Regions from separate parts of the Peribacillus sp. FSL K6-5616 genome, predicted to be linked through region 2. Evidence: riboswitches for the same ligand, from Rfam matches in the RefSeq annotation. Region 2 holds a riboswitch; each other region holds the start of a gene.
What was found. Region 2 has a riboswitch for lysine ahead of MHB45_RS22605 (amino acid permease). Riboswitches for the same ligand answer to the same signal wherever they lie in the genome.
Positions count from the first base shown of each region.

Region 1: linked by a shared signal. The riboswitch ahead of dapA (4-hydroxy-tetrahydrodipicolinate synthase) and the one ahead of MHB45_RS22605 (amino acid permease) in region 2 are both predicted to bind lysine.
Region 3: linked by a shared signal. The riboswitch ahead of MHB45_RS16315 (aspartate kinase) and the one ahead of MHB45_RS22605 (amino acid permease) in region 2 are both predicted to bind lysine.

Region 1 covers NZ_JBBOYT010000001.1:4,188,081-4,191,368, forward strand. Annotated here, with positions in the region: gene eutB (hydroxyectoine utilization dehydratase EutB) at 1-699, opposite strand, end outside; lysine riboswitch at 1,001-1,179, shown strand; gene dapA (4-hydroxy-tetrahydrodipicolinate synthase) at 1,314-2,210, shown strand; gene MHB45_RS20300 (D-2-hydroxyacid dehydrogenase) at 2,339-3,288, shown strand, end outside.
Region 2 covers NZ_JBBOYT010000001.1:4,641,638-4,644,925, reverse strand. Annotated here, with positions in the region: gene MHB45_RS22610 (glycoside hydrolase family 13 protein) at 1-76, shown strand, start outside; gene MHB45_RS22605 (amino acid permease) at 126-1,577, opposite strand; lysine riboswitch at 1,674-1,858, opposite strand; gene MHB45_RS22600 (LacI family DNA-binding transcriptional regulator) at 2,123-3,085, opposite strand.
Region 3 covers NZ_JBBOYT010000001.1:3,402,542-3,405,829, forward strand. Annotated here, with positions in the region: gene MHB45_RS16310 (YslB family protein) at 172-642, shown strand; gene MHB45_RS16315 (aspartate kinase) at 706-1,938, opposite strand; lysine riboswitch at 2,027-2,203, opposite strand; gene uvrC (excinuclease ABC subunit UvrC) at 2,265-3,288, opposite strand, start outside.

The DNA.
Region 1 (3,288 bases), 450 kb from region 2:
CTCTAGTTTTACTGGTTTACCAGCTTTCAAACTTTCATACATGACGGCTGATTGTTCCATTGAAACACCAGTTACTCTTATGTCACGATCACATGACTTTAATGCCAAGCCAATTCCGGAGAGAAGCCCACCACCTGAAAGGGGAACAATTACATCTGTTAGATTAGGAAGATCCTCTAACAATTCCAAGCCAATTGTTCCTTGTCCAGCTATGACGTGAGGATCATCAAATGGTTGAATCACCGTTAATCCTTTCCCTCTTTCCAGCTCATAGCAACGCTCTCCTGCGGCATCTTGGCTATCACCAACTATCTCAATTTGAGCTCCCAGTCTTTTTAATGAATCAACTTTTGCTTTTGGTACTCGATTTGAAATGCATACAACAGCATCAATCCCTATTTTTTTTGCTACATATGCTACAGCCATACCATGGTTTCCAGTTGAAAACGTTGCAACCCCACGTTTCTTTGCTTCTTCACTCAAGCTGAGTATCTTATTGGCAGCTCCCCTTACTTTAAATGCTCCAACCTCATGGACATTTTCAAGCTTTAAGAAAACAGGACGGCCAGTTTTTTCTGATAGTATAGTAGATTGAATCAATGGAGTTCTACTTACAATTGAAGCTATTCGTTTTCTTGCTTCCCAAACATCACGAATTTTCATATCTTTTCTATCCTTTGTTAGTTTTGCATTAGTCATGTTATCCTCCTCCTTGATCATTATTCTAGGTATTCATAAGATAAATACTAATTCCTTCTATAAGATATATCAATTGTAAAAACTGACTATAAAAGGGTAAAACTTTTCATACAGTTTGTTTTATAAAACTATTATATTGAGTTTTACATAATAACTAATAAAGATGAATCCACCCCAATACTCTAGCCATTTCCATAGATTTCTAGCATTCTTAAAAAACTTCATAATTAGGCTTGCAACAGAATGGATTCCCTGTTATATTACAATCAATTAAATATTTTCTTACTTCGGAATCTTTTGAAGTGAGGATAGAGGAGCAAAGACCATTAGTACACATTTTGAGGAGAATGAGATCCTATGACTATTGTGGAAAGGGGAATTTGCCGAAGCGGAAAGAATCTCATGTTCTTGAAGCTGGTTCTGCTATTGAATAAATACAGGACTGTCATATAGGAAACTATATGGAGGGCTATCTTATGCGCGGAAACATTTTTTTGGTAAATATTGTTTCTACTGCAGCAGCGAATCCTCGTTGTTGCTTTTTTGCGTTTACTCCTGAATGGCCCTAACCACCTCTGAATATTTTTAAAAATTATACTAAAGGGTGTGAAGTTATGAATTTTGGCCAAGTTTTAACCGCAATGGTTACCCCGTTCAATCATAATGAAGAGGTTGATTTTAATGCTACGAGAACTTTAGTAAACTATTTAATTGCTAATGGTTCTGATGGATTAGTAATAACCGGTACTACTGGAGAGTCCCCTACATTAACTCAAGAAGAGAAAGTGGATTTATTCAAATTTGTTGTAGAAGTTGTTGATGGAAGAGTTCCAGTCATAGCTGGAACCGGCTCAAATAACACGAGAGCTTCCATCAGCTTAACAAGGCAAGCGGAGGCAGCAGGAGTCGACGGAATCATGCTCGTTACCCCCTACTATAACAAGCCGTCTCAAGAAGGATTATTTCAGCACTTTAGCGCTATTGCCCATTCCACATCATTACCGGTAATGCTATATAATATTCCAGGACGAAGCGTTGTAAACATGTCAGTGGAGACGATTGTTAGTCTCTCAAAAATTAACAATATCGTGGCAGTAAAAGAAGCAAGCGGTGACTTGGATGCCATGGCACAAATCATAAGCAAAACAACTAGTGATTTTACTTTATACAGCGGCGATGATGGGTTAACATTACCGGTTTTAGCCATCGGTGGAGCAGGCATCGTTTCGGTTTCTTCACACATAATTGGTAATGAAATGCAAGAAATGATCAATAGCTTTAAAAATGGTGATGTCCATGGTGCTGCCGCTGCACATCGTACCCTTCTTCCAATCATGAAAGCATTATTTGCTGCACCAAGCCCGGCACCAGTAAAATCAGCATTAAATATGCGGGGATTAAATGTTGGAGGTGTCCGCTTACCAATGGTCCCTTTAAACGATGAAGAAAAAAGAACACTGCAAACAGCTCTGCAGCCTGGTAACGCAGAAGCCATTTTGTTAAATAAATAAAACGAATGATTCTGGAGAAATTTTAAAAAGCAGTGCATACTCGAAAGTAATGCACTGCTTTTTTATCCATGTACGACTCAGGTGGAAGAATTTATACTATATTTAAAGAATCAATAAGGAGAGAGCCAATGGGGGGTACACACAAACCAAACATTCTTGTATTTAGTCCTATTCAGACAGAGGTCGATGCTTATGCTGATCGTATCCGCAATAGTGGGTTCATATCGGTAAAGACAGCGAAAACTTTGGAGGAAGCAGAAAAATATTTACCAGGCACTGAAGTTATTTTGGGGTGGAATTTCCCGACACAATTACTATGTAAGCCAATTGCCTCATCCGTTCGCTGGTTTCAATCAATGGGAGCAGGGGTCAATGATTTGATTGCAGACCAATCGATACCTCAAAACATTACATTAACTCGAATTATGGACCAATTTGGTGCTTACATCTCTGAATATGTATTTTTGTTTCTCTTGGACATAGTGAAAGACGGTCCTCGGATGAAACAATCGCAATTGGAGCGGAGGTGGGATCCTTTCATTTCTGAAACCCTAAAAGGGAAAACAATCGGGATCGCCGGACTTGGATCGATTGGCGCTGAACTTGTACGTAAAGCTCGAGCATTTGATATGTATGTACATGGGTTAAGCTTTAGTGGAAAACAAGCAACACTCGTGGATCTCCACTTTACTCCAGATCAATGGGGTGAATTTGTAAAAGATCTGGATTATTTGGTCCTAACCCTTCCTTTAACAAATTCCACTTATCATATCATTAACCAGGACCTTCTTTTAGCCATGAAACCCAACGCTTACCTTATCAACGTTGGCCGCGGTGCATTGATAGATGAAGGGGATTTACTATCTGTCATGAGGGAAGGACATCTTCAGGGAGCAGTCCTCGATGTATTTGAGACAGAACCGTTGCCAAAAGAACATGCCTTCTGGTCCATGCCCAATGTGTTTGTCACTTCCCACCTGTCAGGGCCAAGTACGATTAACGAAGTGAGCAACTTTTTCATAGAAAATCTAAAGCGATTTTCAAGTGAACAACCCTTAAGTGGAATGGTAGATCGGAA
Region 2 (3,288 bases):
TTATGATCAGGAGGAAGAAGGAATCTCCAGCAAACCCCTGCAACCATATGAATGCCGTGTTTATCATTTGAAATGAAAAAAGGACCTGTTCTTCTCCGGTTAGGGAAGAACAGGTCCTTTGCGTATTATTTTGATTTAAGGTCACATTCCTCAAGCGGAATGATTTTCGTTTTATGCTTAATTTTATAGCCGAACCATAGAACGAAAAATAGAATCAAGCCAATGTAGGAAACGAACATTGAATTCCAGTCGATCCCATCGCTGCTGAAAGCCTGATAGCCTTGTCCGATGATAATGATAATACAAAGGACAAGTGCGAATATAGGTCCGAATGGGAAGCCTTTTGCCCGGAATGGTAAAGCATTCATATCAAGGCCTTGAGCGGCGTAAGCTTTGCGGAACCGATAATGGGCAATCGCAATCCCTACCCAGGTGACGAATCCTGCCATGCCTGAAGCGTTCAATAACCAGATATAAACGACGCCATCCCCGAAAAATGAAGCTAAGAATGCAACGCAGCCAACTAAAGAAGTCACGATAAGTGCATTCACGGGCACTCCTCTTTTATCTAACTTACCTAGGAATTTCGGTGCTTTCCCATCACGTGCCAAGTCCCATAACATACGGGTTGAAGCGTACATGCCAGAGTTACCGGCAGAGAGTACGGATGATAAAATGATCGCGTTCATGATGGATGCAGCAAATGCAAGGCCGGCCCGTTCAAATACAAGCGTGAATGGACTTACGGCAACATCTTGACTCAATAAACGTGAATCCGTAAACGGAATGATCATTCCAATAACGAAAATTGCAAGGATATAGAACAAGAGGATGCGCCAGAAAACGGATCTGATCGCTTTTGGGATATTTTTTTCTGGATCTTCACTTTCACCAGCAGTCACTCCAAGCAATTCCGTTCCTTGGAAAGAAAAGCCGGCAGCCATGAATACGCCTAGAATCGTGAAGAACCCTCCGTTAAAGGGACCTTCGCCCATTGTGAAATTGGAAAAACCGATTGGGTCATTCCCACCCATGATTCCGAGAATGATCAGAACACCCGTAATCAAGAAAATGACGACTGTCACGACCTTGATCATGGCAAACCAGAATTCTGTTTCCCCGAAACCTTTAACTGACATGTAATTGATAAGAAACATAGTGATTAACGCAATGGCACTCCAGATAAATGAAGGGCTATCCGGGAACCAGAACTTCATAATTAAGACAACGGCTGCCAATTCGGCGGCAATGGTGATTGCCCAGTTATACCAGTAGTTCCAACCAATCGCAAAACCGAAGGACGGATCGACGAATTTGGATGCATAGACACGGAACGAACCGGCCACTGGCATGAACGCTGCCATTTCTGCAAGACTTGTCATTAAGTAATAAACCATGATGCCGATGACCGCGTATGCCACCAAGGCACCGCCGGGACCGGCTGAATGAATGGCACCGCCACTTGCTAAAAATAAACCTGTTCCTATCGTTCCACCTAATGAAATCATCATTAAATGACGCGCTTTCAGGCTCCTTTTCAATTCAGTAGGGCTTGAAGGTGATTGTGAATTTGACAATTGATGTTACACTCCTTTTTATTGGAAGGGAACGAAAAATAAAAAAACAGCAGTCGAAAAAGATCGACGGCTGTTTATAATAAACCCGTTTATCCTTCCGAAGATAGCTCCCCACGCTTTTAAAAAAAACGTGACAGTGGTGTTCCTATTCGGTTACACCGCCAGCAAGAATATACATGGAATATACCCTAACTTCGGCAACTTATCCTTTCAAACGGAGTCTTTAATTTTCCAGAATCTCGTCCGTTTTACTTTTATAAGCTGCAGCCTCTAACTCATCGGTAAATGAGGAAGTATTCAATTTTCTAAAATCGTTGGCGTCAGTTTGTAGGTGACAGGTGACGTCGGACGATTTTACTCATGAAATTCATGCAATCGCTAATAGATTGCTAGTAATTGAGTAAACTTTACTATATCAAAATTATAAAATAACTTCTGGGATATCGCAATGATTATTTTATGTGGTTATTTTTTCCTAGTTAATGAATGAAGGCAGGAAGGAAGAATCAAGTGACGATATACTAAAATATAGCACATCCTGATAACTAAACGGTTTTCCGTTTTATTAGGGCATAGTCCAGTTTTACATGTTTGACCTCTTCAGGATTCTCAAAGAGATCCACTGCCATTTTCCCGATCCATTCCAGCGGTAAGGAAATGGTCGTGATGTCGAGCATTTCGCCAAGGCTATCATTATTGAAGCCGAGAATGGCCACATCTTCCGGTACCCTTATACCCGATTTCCTAGCGGTAAGAATGAAGCCCGCCGCCGTGTCATCATTCGTGATGATGATGGCTTCAGGTTTATCCATCATCGAATTCCATTCCTGAAACAATTGTTCACCGTCTTTGATGTGATAACTGCCTTCAAACAGCCATGCTTCATTGTTTATCAGTTGATGTTTACTCATGATATCGTTAAAGGCCTTTGTACGATGGGAACTATTTCTGCTCTTTTTACGGCCGAGGCTGTATCCGATTTTCTTATATCCTTTAGCAATCACGTACTCAAGGGCACAGGAGAAAGCTGCATAATGATCAATGCTGATGGATGAGAATTCAGCCTGGGCGGTATCTTCACATAAAATAATCGGTCCGTATTTTTGATAATCCAAGAGGATTTTCATTTCCGAAATCCTTGAACAAACGATAATGCCATCGAGCTGCTTCATTTGCAGCATATTAAAAGCCTGGATCTCTTTCTCCCTGTCATAATTTGTTTGAAAGATGACGATATGACAGCCAATTGCATTTGCCTGTTTTGTGATTCCGTTAACGATTGCCCCGTAATATGGGTGATTGTTGAAGGGGATGATGACGCCGATAAGGTTGGTTTTCCCTTTTGAAAGATGAATGGCGTTGATGTTTCTCGTATAATTCAAACGATTGATCGCTTCTAAGACGCTCTTTCTTTTATCGGGGCTTACATATGGATGATCATTCAATACACGAGACACTGTTGAGACAGATACACCAGCACATTGAGCTATTTCTTTAATATTTGTCATGGTATCACCGTTTTTCTTTTTTTATATTGTACAGTATGAAACCCATTTCAGGGCAAGGGAACAGTGTGGGACTGCTGAAGATTTCTTCAAATAAGGTCTTGTTATGGTATTGGTTTCATCCTTTAAGATTGGTCTAAGTCTTAGAGGAGGAGGAAATCATGATGTTCCAAACTTTAATCACCTTGTTTGTGCTTTGCGGAATC
Region 3 (3,288 bases), 1.2 Mb from region 2:
TGGGTATTTTTTGATTGTCAAGATGATATTTTGAAGAAATTTCTAATTAAACTATTAATATCCCGGAATAATTTCTCATTTTTTTCCAATTGTTATTTAAATAAATAAAAAACAGTATAATTTGCAAAAGAAATACGTTTATAATAGATTTACAGAAAGAGGCGATAAATCATGAAAAAAAATATTGCTGCTGCGATAGAAGAAGAGATTCAACCTGAAGAAATTCAAACTGAAGAATTCCAAGTTCCAGCTTTCGGATACGAATTAATCAGAGAAGTTCTATTGAACGATATTCTCGGAAAAGACTCTAATCAAATCCTCTATTGGGCAGGTAAACAATTAGCAAGAAAATTCCCATTGAATGGCGATCAGGAAGTGATTGAATTTTTCCAAAGCGCTGGATGGGGCAATCTGGAAATCTTGAAGTATACGAAACACGAGATGGAATTATCCCTGACGGGTGAAATAATCAGCCGCCGCCTGGATTTACATCCTGATTGTCACTTCCAACTTGAAGCCGGTTTCCTTGCCGAGCAGTTTACACTGCAAAAAAAATTCCTCAGCGAATCAACGGAAGAAATCAAACGCCGCGCAAAAAAAGTGATATTCACCATCCAATGGGATCCAAGAGATCCAATCTAATGAGCCCTGAAAACAGACTTACCCTTTTTACCGGAAGTCTGTTTTTTATTGGACTCCTGACACTTAAGCTAGCACATTTGCATGCTGACCAAGTTTAAATGCCTCATGAAGGGATTCAACCGCCTTCACCATTTCCTTTTCATTGACGACGGTCGAAACTTTAATTTCCGATGTGCTGACCATTTTCACCTGGATGCCTGTATTGGCCATCACTTCAAACATTTCGGCAGCCACTCCCGGATTGGATACCATACCGGAACCGACGATGGACACTTTGGCCAACCCGCTCTCCGTTTCGACTCGGTCGAATCCCAATTGTTCTTTATTATTTTCCAGCACGATCAAGGCCGCTTCCGTATCTTCACTTTTTGTGGAAAAAGATAGATTGGTCGTATCCTCGGCAGTCATGCTTTGTATGATGATGTCCACATTGATCCGGTTTTTCGCAAGCGTCGTGAAGATAGTGGATAATGCACCTAGTGATTGGGGCAAACCATATATGGTGACCCTCGTAATACTGTCTTCAAAAGCAATGCCTCGTACAATTAAGTTTTCTTCCATAGTTGCTTCCTCCTCTATGATCGTACCTGATTCTCTCTCCATGCTTGAACGGACTTCAAGCGGAATTTGATAATTTTTTGCATATTCGACAGCCCTTGGGTGAAGGACGCCCGCCCCCAGGTTGGCAAGTTCCAGCATTTCATCGTAAGAAATGGATTGGAGTTTTCTCGCGCCTTTTATGTAGCGTGGGTCCGTTGTGAAAACACCCGTTACATCCGTATATATATCGCATCTATCCGCATTCAGCGCTGCAGCGATGGCAACCGCCGTCGTATCGGAACCGCCTCGCCCTAAGGTAGTGATTTCCCCATTTGCATCGTTACCCTGGAAACCGGCTACGACCACTATTTTCTTCTCCTGAAGCTGAGCTTGGATCCTCGTGGCATCGATGTTTAAAATCCGGGCATTCCCATGAACGGATTCCGTTTGCATGCCAGCCTGCCAGCCAGTATACGAAATGGCTTCATGTCCTTCTTCAATCAGTGCCATCGTTAACAGGGAAATCGTTACCTGTTCCCCAGTCGTCAAAAGCATATCCATTTCCCTCTTGCTCGGGGATCCGGAAATATCACGCGCCATGGAAACCAATTGGTCCGTTGTTTTCCCCATAGCTGAAACAACGACGACCACCTCATTTCCATTCTCCGCTTCCTCGATTACCCGATTGGCAACATTTTTGATTTTTTCTACGCTACCGACGGAGGTTCCGCCGAATTTTTGAACGATTAATGCCATCCTCATGCACCCTCTCTACTTTTTAGGCAATAAAAAAAGCAATGAGAAATATCTCATTGCTGTGGTCACATATCTAATACTGTAAACACAGTGAGATAGCTCTCCAGGGTATAAACCCTGACAATCCGCCATTTCTTAAATGTCGGACCAGGAGGACAAGGTATGAGTCTTGTCTTCCTTCGGCGTCATCCCCTTTCAAAACCTTTCATGGAAGCTCATACTTCTCCAGGTTTTTACTCTTGAATTCCGCACCTCTATCAGCACTTTTAAGTTGTCTAGTTAAAAATTCCTTTTAATCATAGCATAGAGATTTATCGGTAGCAAGATTATTCTTGTAATTTTCTAACGATTCCCTCGGCTACACCTTTTGGCATGCCAGCTTCCATGATTTCCTCGGCCGTCGCCTCTTTGATTTTCTTCAATGATCCAAAATGCCTTAATAATTGCTTCCTTCGCTTTTCCCCGACTCCTGGAATATCATCAAGCTGGGAATGAACCGCATTTTTCCCGCGTAGCTGGCGATGAAACGTAATCGCGAACCGGTGCACTTCATCCTGAATTCTTTGCAATAGGTAAAATTCCTGGCTCCGTGAATCAAGAGGTACGAGTTCAAGCGGATTTCCGATCATCAATTGCGAGGTCCTATGCTTTTCATCCTTAATGAGGCCTGAAAGTGGAATATCCAAGCCCAATTCATTTTCCAGAATATCCCGAACCGCTTCGACATGTCCCTTTCCGCCATCGATGATGATCAAATCCGGAAGCGGCAGCCCTTCTTTCAATACTCGTGAATACCTTCTTCTGACCACTTCACGCATCGATTCATAATCATCAGGTCCCCGGACCGTCTTGATCTTATATTTTCGGTATTCTCTTTTTTCCGGCTTCCCATCAATGAACACGACTAAAGCGGAAACGGGGTCACTTCCCTGGATATTGGAGTTATCGAAAGCTTCAATTCGATGCGGGGTGTAGATGCCCAGTTGTTTCCCGAGGTTTTCCACCGCATTGATCGTTCTTTCTTCATCCCTTTCAATCAAAGAGAATTTTTCCTGAAGGGCAATGGAGGCATTTTTATTCGCCAATTTAAGCATGTCTTTTTTCGCTCCCCGTTTCGGGTGAATCGTTTTGACACCAAGCAGCCCTTCGGCCATTTCGGCATCCACTGATTCAGGCAGCAAGATTTCCTTTGGTTTAAAGTGGTTCGTAATCTCGTAAAACTGACCGAGGAATGTAAGAAGTTCCTGTTCCGGTTCATCGTAGACCGGAAAAAGCGAAACATCCCTTTCTATCAATTTACCCTGCCGGACAAAAAATACCTGAACGCACATCCAGCCTTTATCATAGGCA